4 regions of the Vreelandella aquamarina genome follow, and region 1 is predicted to be linked to each of the others. Evidence: predicted binding sites of a transcription regulator. Region 1 holds the regulator's gene; each other region holds the start of a gene.
The links. Region 1 encodes sigma-54, which starts transcription at its own class of promoters, with help from an activator protein. Its sites were predicted from a motif close to TGGCACNNNNNTTGCTNT; they were not measured.
Positions count from the first base shown of each region.

Region 2: the regulator sigma-54 is predicted to act here: its motif matches at 1,058-1,075, upstream of glnL (nitrogen regulation protein NR(II)).
Region 3: the regulator sigma-54 is predicted to act here: its motif matches at 946-963, upstream of CTT34_RS17230 (P-II family nitrogen regulator).
Region 4: the regulator sigma-54 is predicted to act here: its motif matches at 1,231-1,248, upstream of CTT34_RS16965 (urease accessory protein UreD).

Region 1 is NZ_CP024621.1:2,380,471-2,382,658, forward strand. It holds gene CTT34_RS11575 (RNA polymerase factor sigma-54) at 51-1,466, shown strand; gene hpf (ribosome hibernation-promoting factor, HPF/YfiA family) at 1,564-1,872, shown strand; partial or broken gene ptsN (PTS IIA-like nitrogen regulatory protein PtsN) at 1,877-2,188, shown strand, end outside.
Region 2 is NZ_CP024621.1:229,731-231,918, forward strand. It holds gene glnA (glutamate--ammonia ligase) at 1-299, shown strand, start outside; gene CTT34_RS01150 (DUF4124 domain-containing protein) at 406-939, shown strand; gene glnL (nitrogen regulation protein NR(II)) at 1,149-2,188, shown strand, end outside.
Region 3 is NZ_CP024621.1:3,653,602-3,655,789, forward strand. It holds gene CTT34_RS17225 (ammonium transporter) at 1-470, opposite strand, end outside; gene CTT34_RS17230 (P-II family nitrogen regulator) at 531-869, opposite strand; gene CTT34_RS17235 (accessory factor UbiK family protein) at 1,241-1,582, shown strand; gene CTT34_RS17240 (AraC family transcriptional regulator) at 1,828-2,188, shown strand, end outside.
Region 4 is NZ_CP024621.1:3,597,466-3,599,653, reverse strand. It holds gene CTT34_RS16975 (PepSY-associated TM helix domain-containing protein) at 1-433, opposite strand, end outside; gene CTT34_RS16970 (DUF2946 family protein) at 562-972, opposite strand; gene CTT34_RS16965 (urease accessory protein UreD) at 1,290-2,174, shown strand.

The sequences.
Region 1 (2,188 bases):
GCCATAACTCGCTCTAGGGTGGAGCTTTCTGATTAACGAGTGGTTCTCAGATGGTCATGAAAGCTTCTCTCCAATTGCGTATCGGCACACAGCTGACCATGACACCTCAGCTGCAGCAGGCCATTGCCCTGCTACAGCTCTCCACGCTGGACCTCCGTCAAGAAATTCAGCAAGCGCTGGACGCTAACCCCATGCTCGAACAAGAGGATGAGTTTGGCGAACAGGCTGTTAGCGAGCCTCAAGAGGCCGAGTGGTCGGACAGCATTCCCAACGAACTCTCCGTAGACAGCGACTGGTCGGACACCTACCAAGACATGGGTAGCTTGGGCGGTAGCAGCGAAGGACCCGACTTCGAGCGCCAAGCCGCAGGCCAAAGCCTTCATGGCCATCTGTTATGGCAATTGGCCATGACCGACTTCTCTCCCCGCGACTATGCCATTGCCGAAAGCCTGATCGATGCACTGGATGCCAACGGCTATCTCACTCAACCGCTCAACGACATCCGCGAAGGCCTCAAGGCGCAAGGCCACGACAGCCTGAGCCAGCGTGAAGTAGAAAACACCCTGTTGCGCTTACAACAGTTCGAGCCCACCGGCGTGTTTGCCCGTGACCTGCGCGAGTGCCTAATGCTTCAGCTGGCCGCGCTGCCTGAAGACACCCCGCTACTGATGCCCGCAAAACGCTTGGTGCGTCAGTTTCTCGAAGCCTTGGGCAAAGACGATTTACGGCTACTCAAGCGCCGCCTGAGCCTGGATGACGAGCAGTTGGACGACGTCATCCGTTTAATTCGCAGCCTTGACCCACGCCCAGGCAGCGCCTACGGCGTGACCGACGACAGCTATATCACGCCCGATTTGGTCGTGCGCCATGACAACGAGGGCTGGCACTTAGAGCTCAACCCGGAGGCGCTGCCGCGCCTGCGTATCCAGCCCGATTACGCCAGTTTGATCAAACGTGCCGACAAGAGCCAAGACAACCAGTTCTTGAAAGAGCACCTCCAAGAAGCTCGCTGGCTGATCAAAAGCCTTTCCAGCCGTAATGACACGCTTCTGCGAGTAGGTCGTGAAATCATCGCCCGCCAGATCGGCTTTCTAGAGCACGGCGAAGAGGCCATGAAACCGCTGATCCTGGCCGACATCGCCGAGGCCGTGGAGATGCACGAGTCCACGATCTCCCGCGTGACGACGCAGAAATTCATACATACGCCACGAGGCGTGTTCGAGTTGAAGTACTTCTTCTCGAGCCAAGTCAGCGGCCACGATGGCGGCGATAGCCACTCCAGCACCGCCATCCGTGCACGGATCAAAAAACTGATACAAGAGGAGCCGTCGGGTAAACCGCTCTCCGATAGTCGCCTGGTGACCCTCCTTGAGGAGGGAGGCATCAGCGTTGCCCGGCGTACGGTGGCGAAATATCGCGAGTCGATGGGTATTCCCTCGTCCAGTGAGCGCCGCCGTTTACGCTAGTTAAACGGTAGAGCGTGACAAACTCGACGCAGGGGCTTTGCAATAGCGCAAAAAGGGTTACAATCGAAGTACAGCCCGATGGATAAGGAGCACGTCAATGCAAGTAAACATCACTGGTCATCACGTTGAACTGACTGACGCCTTGCGTGACTACGTTAACGAAAAGCTGGAACGCGTCGAACGCCACTACGACAACATCACCACGGTGCAAGTGACCTTATCTGTCGAGAAGGAACGCCAGCAGGCAGCCTGTACGCTGCATGCCGCCGGTGCCGACCTTCATGCCGAAGCCCTCGATAACGACATGTATGCCGCTATCGATGCGCTCGCAGACAAAATCGATCGTCAACTCGTTAAACACAAGGAAAAAGCACAAGCTCGCGCCCAGGGCGCAGGCGTGCGTTAACTCAATGACGTTGGAAACCATCCTCCCCCGGAGCGCGTACTCTACGACGTGCCCGGGGGCAGCAAAAAACGGGTGCTGGAGTTTTTCAGCACCTTCATCGCCCAAAACACACCCAGCCTCGATAGCCAAGAAGTGTTTAGCCGCCTGATTGGACGCGAGCGTCTCGGCAGCACGGGAATTGGCAACGGCGTTGCCATCCCCCACGCACGTAGCCCGCACTGTAGCTCGCCCATCGCTGGCTTTTTGAAACTTGCCGAGCCGGTCGATTTCGATGCCATCGATGGCGACCCAGTCGATCTAGTGTTCGTGTTGCTCG
Region 2 (2,188 bases), 1.7 Mb from region 1:
CGTTTGCAGCGATGCTGATGGCGGGTATCGACGGTATCAAGAACAAGATCCATCCTGGCGATGCCATGGATAAGAACCTGTACGACCTGCCGCCGGAAGAAGGCAAGTCCGTACCGACCGTTGCTAACAGCCTGGATCAAGCGCTGGAAGCACTCGATGCTGACCGTGCGTTCCTGACCGAAGGTGGCGTGTTCACCGACGACATGATCGATGCCTATATCGAACTGAAGATGGAAGACGTCGAGCGTATCCGCATGACGACTCACCCGATCGAGTTCGACATGTACTACTCTTGTTAAGAACGGTCTTTAATGACGGTGCTAAAATCACCCTTGCGGTGTGATTAGCCAGAAAACCCCGCCTCGGCGGGGTTTTTTTATGGAAGCGAATACGCAGGGGCTAGTAATGATGAGCAGACGACGTTTGCAACACAAAATAGGCTTATCCACAGCGGCAGTGCTTCTACTGTGCCTATGGGTAAGCGTGGCCCAGTCGCAAACGGTGTATCGCGTGGTGGATGAGCAGGGCAACGTGACGTTTACCGATAACCCTGAGCGGGGTGGGGATGCCATTACGCTGGCACCGCTGCCCAGCATGCCATCGGCGTCGCGCCCTTCTACAGCGGCACCGCGAAGCCTGGGTAGGCCGGGTCAGCCGTTTATGCCTTATGACCGTTTTACGATTGCTAATCCCGCTAGCGGTGCTTCCGTGCGAGGCGGTATGACGCCAGTGGAAGTGCAGGTGGTGCCACCGCTGCGAGACGACCATCAGATTCAACTGCTGGTGAATGGCGAACTCAGCCAGTCGGCCCTGCATAGTGACGCTTTCTGGTTGGCAGGCTTGCCTGCAGGGGCGCACCAAGTGTACGCCGAGCTGCTGGATAGCCAGGGCCGTGTGCAGCACCGCACCGATCCGGTGACTATTTTTATCGCTGAATAGTCTTGTGCACTATAATGGTGCATTAGGGCGGCGAGGGCGACAGCGCATTGCGCTATAAAGGCTCGCCATGCGCCCGTCATCTGCCCACAAGCCGTGCAAGCCGCGGTTTGCGCTGAATTGGCGCGCTTTTTGCAGCTCCTCCCCTAACACCCCTCTTTAATGGATCAGTGCCCATGAGTATTGGTCGGAGCGACGCTTCAGGACACGCCATGTATCAGCGTTTACTCGAACACCTCACCACCGCAGTTCTGCTGCTCGACGGTGAACTCCGCGTGCGCTGGATGAACCCGGCCGCGGAAGCGCTGCTGGCGGTGAGCTTCAGCCGCGTGCAGGGCATCAGTTTGGATACGTTGCTCGGCGGTGATGAAAGCATCGATGAAGTGCTGGCCAAAGCGCGCGATGCGTTCCATCCCTACACACAGCGCGAGGCGCGTATTACGCCGCTCAATAGCGACCCGCTGACCGTCGATTATACGGTCACGCCGCTCTCTGCCGATGAACTGCTGTTGGAGGTCGAGCCGCGGGATCGCTTGATGCAGATCTCCCGGGAAGAGGCGCTCACCACTCGCCAAGAGACCATCAAGGTGCTGGCGCGGGGCTTGGCTCACGAGGTGAAGAACCCATTAGGCGGCATTCGCGGTGCGGCGCAACTGCTGGAGCGTGATTTAGACGACCCGGCGCTGCGGGAATTTACCCATATCATCGTCGAAGAAGTAGACCGCTTACGAGATTTGGTTGATTCCATGCTGGGCCCGAACCGCATCATTAAACATGAGCCGGTCAATATCCATAAAGTGCTGGAGCGAGTGCGAGCGCTGCTGATTGCCGAGCATCCCCATGTCACCGTCAACCGCGATTACGACCCCAGCCTGCCGGATCTTTCCGGTGACGAATCGCAAATGATCCAAGCGGTGCTCAACGTAGCGCGCAACGCCGTTCAGGCCATGAGCGATGCGGGCACGTCCGCTCCCGAACTGACGCTTCGGACCCGTGCGCGCCGTCAGTTTACCCTGGGGGCCGAACGGCACCGCTTGGTGAGTGAAGTGGGCGTGATCGATAACGGCCCTGGTATTCCCGAGGCGCTGCGCGACACGCTTTTTTACCCGATGGTCTCTGGCCGCGCGGAAGGCAGCGGCCTAGGGCTATCGATTGCCCAGTCAATATTGCACCAACATCAAGGATTGATCGAATGCGACTCACGACCCGGACATACCGAATTTCGTTTACTGATTCCATTGGTTATTAATTG
Region 3 (2,188 bases), 1.3 Mb from region 1:
CAGGTCCAGTAGCCAGACACCGGGTAGATGAATGCCGTCATCACCACGGCAAAGGCCAGAAATGCCCACAGCTTCATACGCTCAGCAACCGCACCCGAGACAATCGACATGGCGGTGGCCACAAACACCACCTGGAAGAAGAAGTCAGAGCGCATGGAGTAGTAAGGCGCATCGTCGCCACCGGCCAGCACCGCATCGGCGCTGTTTTCAGTGCCGATCAAGAAGCCCAGGTTCGGCAGGAAGCCGCCTGCGCTGCTGGAGTACATGATGTAGTAGCCCACCAGCAGGTACATGGTGCAGGCAATCGCGAACAGCGCGATGTTTTTCGTCAGGATTTCGGCGGTATTCTTGGAGCGAACCAAGCCTGCTTCCAGCATGGCGAAGCCAGCGGCCATCCACATGACCAGCACGCCGCAGATCAAGAAGTAAAACGTATCGAGCGCATAGCTCAAATCAGCTAACTCATTCATGAGGTGTTCCCCGTTATACTAAGCGAAGTTATACGTCATCAGCAGATCGATGGGCGACGCTTAAACGGCGTCGGCACCGCGCTCACCGGTACGAATACGGATCACATCTTCCAACGGCGTGACGAACACTTTGCCATCGCCGATCTTGCCGCTATTCGCTGCGTTGCAGATGGCGTCCAGCACGCTTTCCAGGCGCGCATCGTCCACGGCGACTTCCACTTTCACCTTGGGCAGAAAATCGACCACGTATTCCGCGCCGCGGTAGAGTTCGGTATGCCCTTTCTGGCGGCCAAAGCCCTTTACTTCAGTGACCGTAATCCCCTGAACGCCGTTGTCGGCGAGTGCTTCACGAACGTCGTCAAGCTTGAATGGCTTGATGATAGCGGTGATGAGTTTCATCCCGGATCTCCCCTGCTGGATCAGTCCCACTCGGTGGAAAGCGGCATGGCCGCCCGAATTTAGTGCTTGCCCTGCTAATGCGCATACCGTGCCATCCACTTTTTTATTTTTATATTTCAGATACTTAATCTATTCATATAAGCAACTGACGGTAGCTTTATGGCCTTGCTCACTCTCCTCCCCTCGGGCCCTGCACCATTAATGAGCATTCAAAAAAGCTAGCCGCTCCATTTCGATGCATTTGTCCGCTCCCCATCTGCTCACTATCCATTGCGCTTAATTAACAAACGGCACATGCGAATCCACGGCGGGTTGCGTATCCTTACTCACAAGCAGTTCACATTTATGCGTGATCGTTTAAGGAGAGAGCCATGGCGCCCCAAGACCGCATTAGCCGCTTAGCCCAGCAGATCGGCGACCGTTTGCAGAATGCCTCGCAAGCCCCGGAAGATATTCAGAAAGGTGTCCAGCAGGTGGTACGCGGCGCGTTCGATCGCCTGGAGCTGGTATCGCGGGAAGATTTCGATATTTTGATGGATGTGCTGCAGCGCACCCGCTCCCGGGTAGAAGCCCTAGAGCGTCAAGTGGCCAGCCTGGAAGCGGCGGTAGAGGCCTCTAGCACCACCGCCGCCACGCCTGTAGAAGCTGAAGTACCGCCCGCCCCTGTGCAGCCTTCTAGCACCACTAAGCCAACCGCTGACGGCGCTGAGTAAGTACGCCGTTTTGCACGGCATGGGGCAGGTTCGGCTGCCCCACTTCTTGCCCCTACCTCTCTCCCACACTCTCTCCCGTCCTCTCCCCTGCACTTAATTCAAAACCTTATACCAGTGAACAAGAATCACTATCATTGACAACCCTAGTGATAGTGCTATCGTGCGCTTATCTGCAGCCTCACGCGTGCCGTTAAGCACCAATACGGCGCAGGCACTACGCTCCACCCACGATAGCGACTGCCCCAATGCCTCAGCAGGAACGCTTAGCAACGCCTGAAATCACCCCCTTTTCGTTGGCCCAGCTTGGCCAGCGCTTCGGCATTCACTACCGCATTGAAGGCCCTACTTCTCCGCGCCAGCCGGTCGCCACTGGTCATGTACATGACGTTAGCCTGCGCCACGGGGTGCACTTAACGCTCTCTGATTTGCAGGTAGAGCGTGGCTATACCTCCACGTCTTACCAAAGCGTGCCATGGTTCTTGAGCGTTATCTTGGAAGGCACCATTCATCTCCAAATGGGCAAGCAGCAGATGCAGCTCTCTGCAGGAGATGGCGTATGCAGCCACTTTGATGCCCGACACCCACTCACGGTGCATCAGCCTATTC
Region 4 (2,188 bases), 1.2 Mb from region 1:
ACTTGAAGCTATGCAGGTAGCGAACGGTCCACATCACCGTTCCCCGGTCATCCAGAGCGCCCAGCACTTCCGCCGTATAGGGATTGACGTACACGGCCAGCCGTTCGCCAGTTAGTGAGTTAACGGTTACTTCCGCTGAGCTTCCCGGGGTGGCGGGCGAGGTGTATGTCACCGCCGTGCCGGGGTAATCCCGCAGCGCCGAACTCACGAGTGAGGCGGCAGGCTGTGTGGCTTGCTGAACTTCCACGCGCTTGAGATCTGAATGAATGAGCGCATCCAGCTCGTCATCGAATAAATACAGCGCCCCGGTCAGCGAGAGCGCGATTAAAAAAGGCAGGACTAATAGGCCTGCATAAAAATGCCAGCGCCAAACGGCGCGATACAGATCAAGCGGCGCTTTGCGCGTTGTCTGTGTGGAACTCATTGTCGTCATGCACACGCTCCAAGCGCTCAAAGCACCGTGTTGTCCGCACGTAGCGGCGCTAACACGGCGTTCAAGACGCGATATTTATTTGCCAGCCAAGCCCGTTTTTAGCTGGCCAGTTAGGTAAACCCTTTGAGTTAAATGACCTTTAACGTGGGCGGAGCGCGAGGATAGGCGTGGGGGTAGGCTTGTACCGCAGCAGCGCGCTGGGCAAAGGCCGCTGGCAGCGGCGTACGTGTGATAAAGGCCACACTGCCAATGGCGGGTAAATGGTGAGGGGCGGTAGGCGTTTTTTGCCATATACCGCAATAGTCACACGGGTGATACCAGTGGTGCAGAGGGTCATCGTGATGAGATGACGGACCCGCCGATGTGCCATGCGGCGCGGCATCATGTCCGTGTGCATGTTCTGAAGAGTGGTCTAACGCCTGCCATTGAGACTGCAATTGCGAGAACAGCGGCCCAGCAAAGAGCAGGTAGATCGCCACGAACGCTAAATAGAGCGCTGTGCGATACCAAAAAGAGTTGGCTGAGCGGAAAGATCGCATCTCAAACTACGCTTTGTGAGCTGTCTGAATGACGGCTAAGCAGTTTACAGCGTCATACCGATGCAAAGTACCCGATGCCTGCGATTAACGCTGTGGTGTATTGCCGCGAAAGAGGGGGCTGCATTCGCACTTATTTGGTGCGTTTGAAGGTGTTTTTGCTCGTTTATGGTGCTTTTTACCCTGGTTGAACTGCATAAAGGGAGCCGCTTCAGGCTATAAAAGCGTTTTGGCGCTGCCTGAATCGCACTTTCACCATTTTGGCGCACTCCTTGCATTTGTAAGGTAATGATTTATACACAAGGAAGCGACAGCGCCCCATGATGTTGAGCGAACTCGCCCCACCCGCTGCTGGTTCCGGCCACCGCTTTGACGCCGAGCGCCGCTGGGCCGCCTCGCTAGCCCTGCGTTTTGCCAACCGCGATGGCGTGACTCGGTTAGTGCAAGCGCGTCACCAAGGGCCGTTACGGGTACAGCGCCCCTTCTACCCAGAAGGCAGCCAGGAAGCGTGCCACGTTTACGTATTGCACCCGCCTGGCGGGCTCGTGAGCGGCGATGCGCTGACCATCCGTGCTCATATCGAGCGCGGAGCCCATGCGCTGCTCACCACACCCGCCGCCAATAAGCTCTACAAAGCCGACAGCCAAGGCGTGGCCTGGACACAGCACACCGAGCTGACGGTAGAGGAGGGTGGCACCTTAGAGTGGCTGCCCCAGGAAACCATCGCGTTTAATGGTTCAAAGGGCACTCAACGCACCCATATTGCGCTGCAGGGCAATGCTCGCTGCCTAGGCTGGGAAGTGATGGCGCTCGGCCGCCCAGCAAGCGACCTGCCCTATGTCTCTGGGCGTATTGAACAGCACTTTCGCTTAACCCTAGATGGCAAACCGCTGTGGCTTGAACGCCAGCCGCTAGACCCTGCGCACCCACGCTTTGCGGGCCGCTGGGGGCAGGGCGGCGCAACGGTGCAGGCCACGCTCTGGGCGGTAGGCATTGACGATGCCGCTGCGGCCATTGAAGCACTGCGCGAAGCGCTGCCGGATAACCCCCGCTGGGCGGTAACCGTGCGCCACGGCGTACTGCTGCTGCGCTATCTAGGCACATCCCGTAACGAAGCCTGGGCGCTGTGTGAACAGGCCTGGCACCTGCTTCGGCCGCGCTGGATCGAGCGCGAAGCGCACACGCCGCGCATTTGGCTAACCTAATGAGCAACACGCTG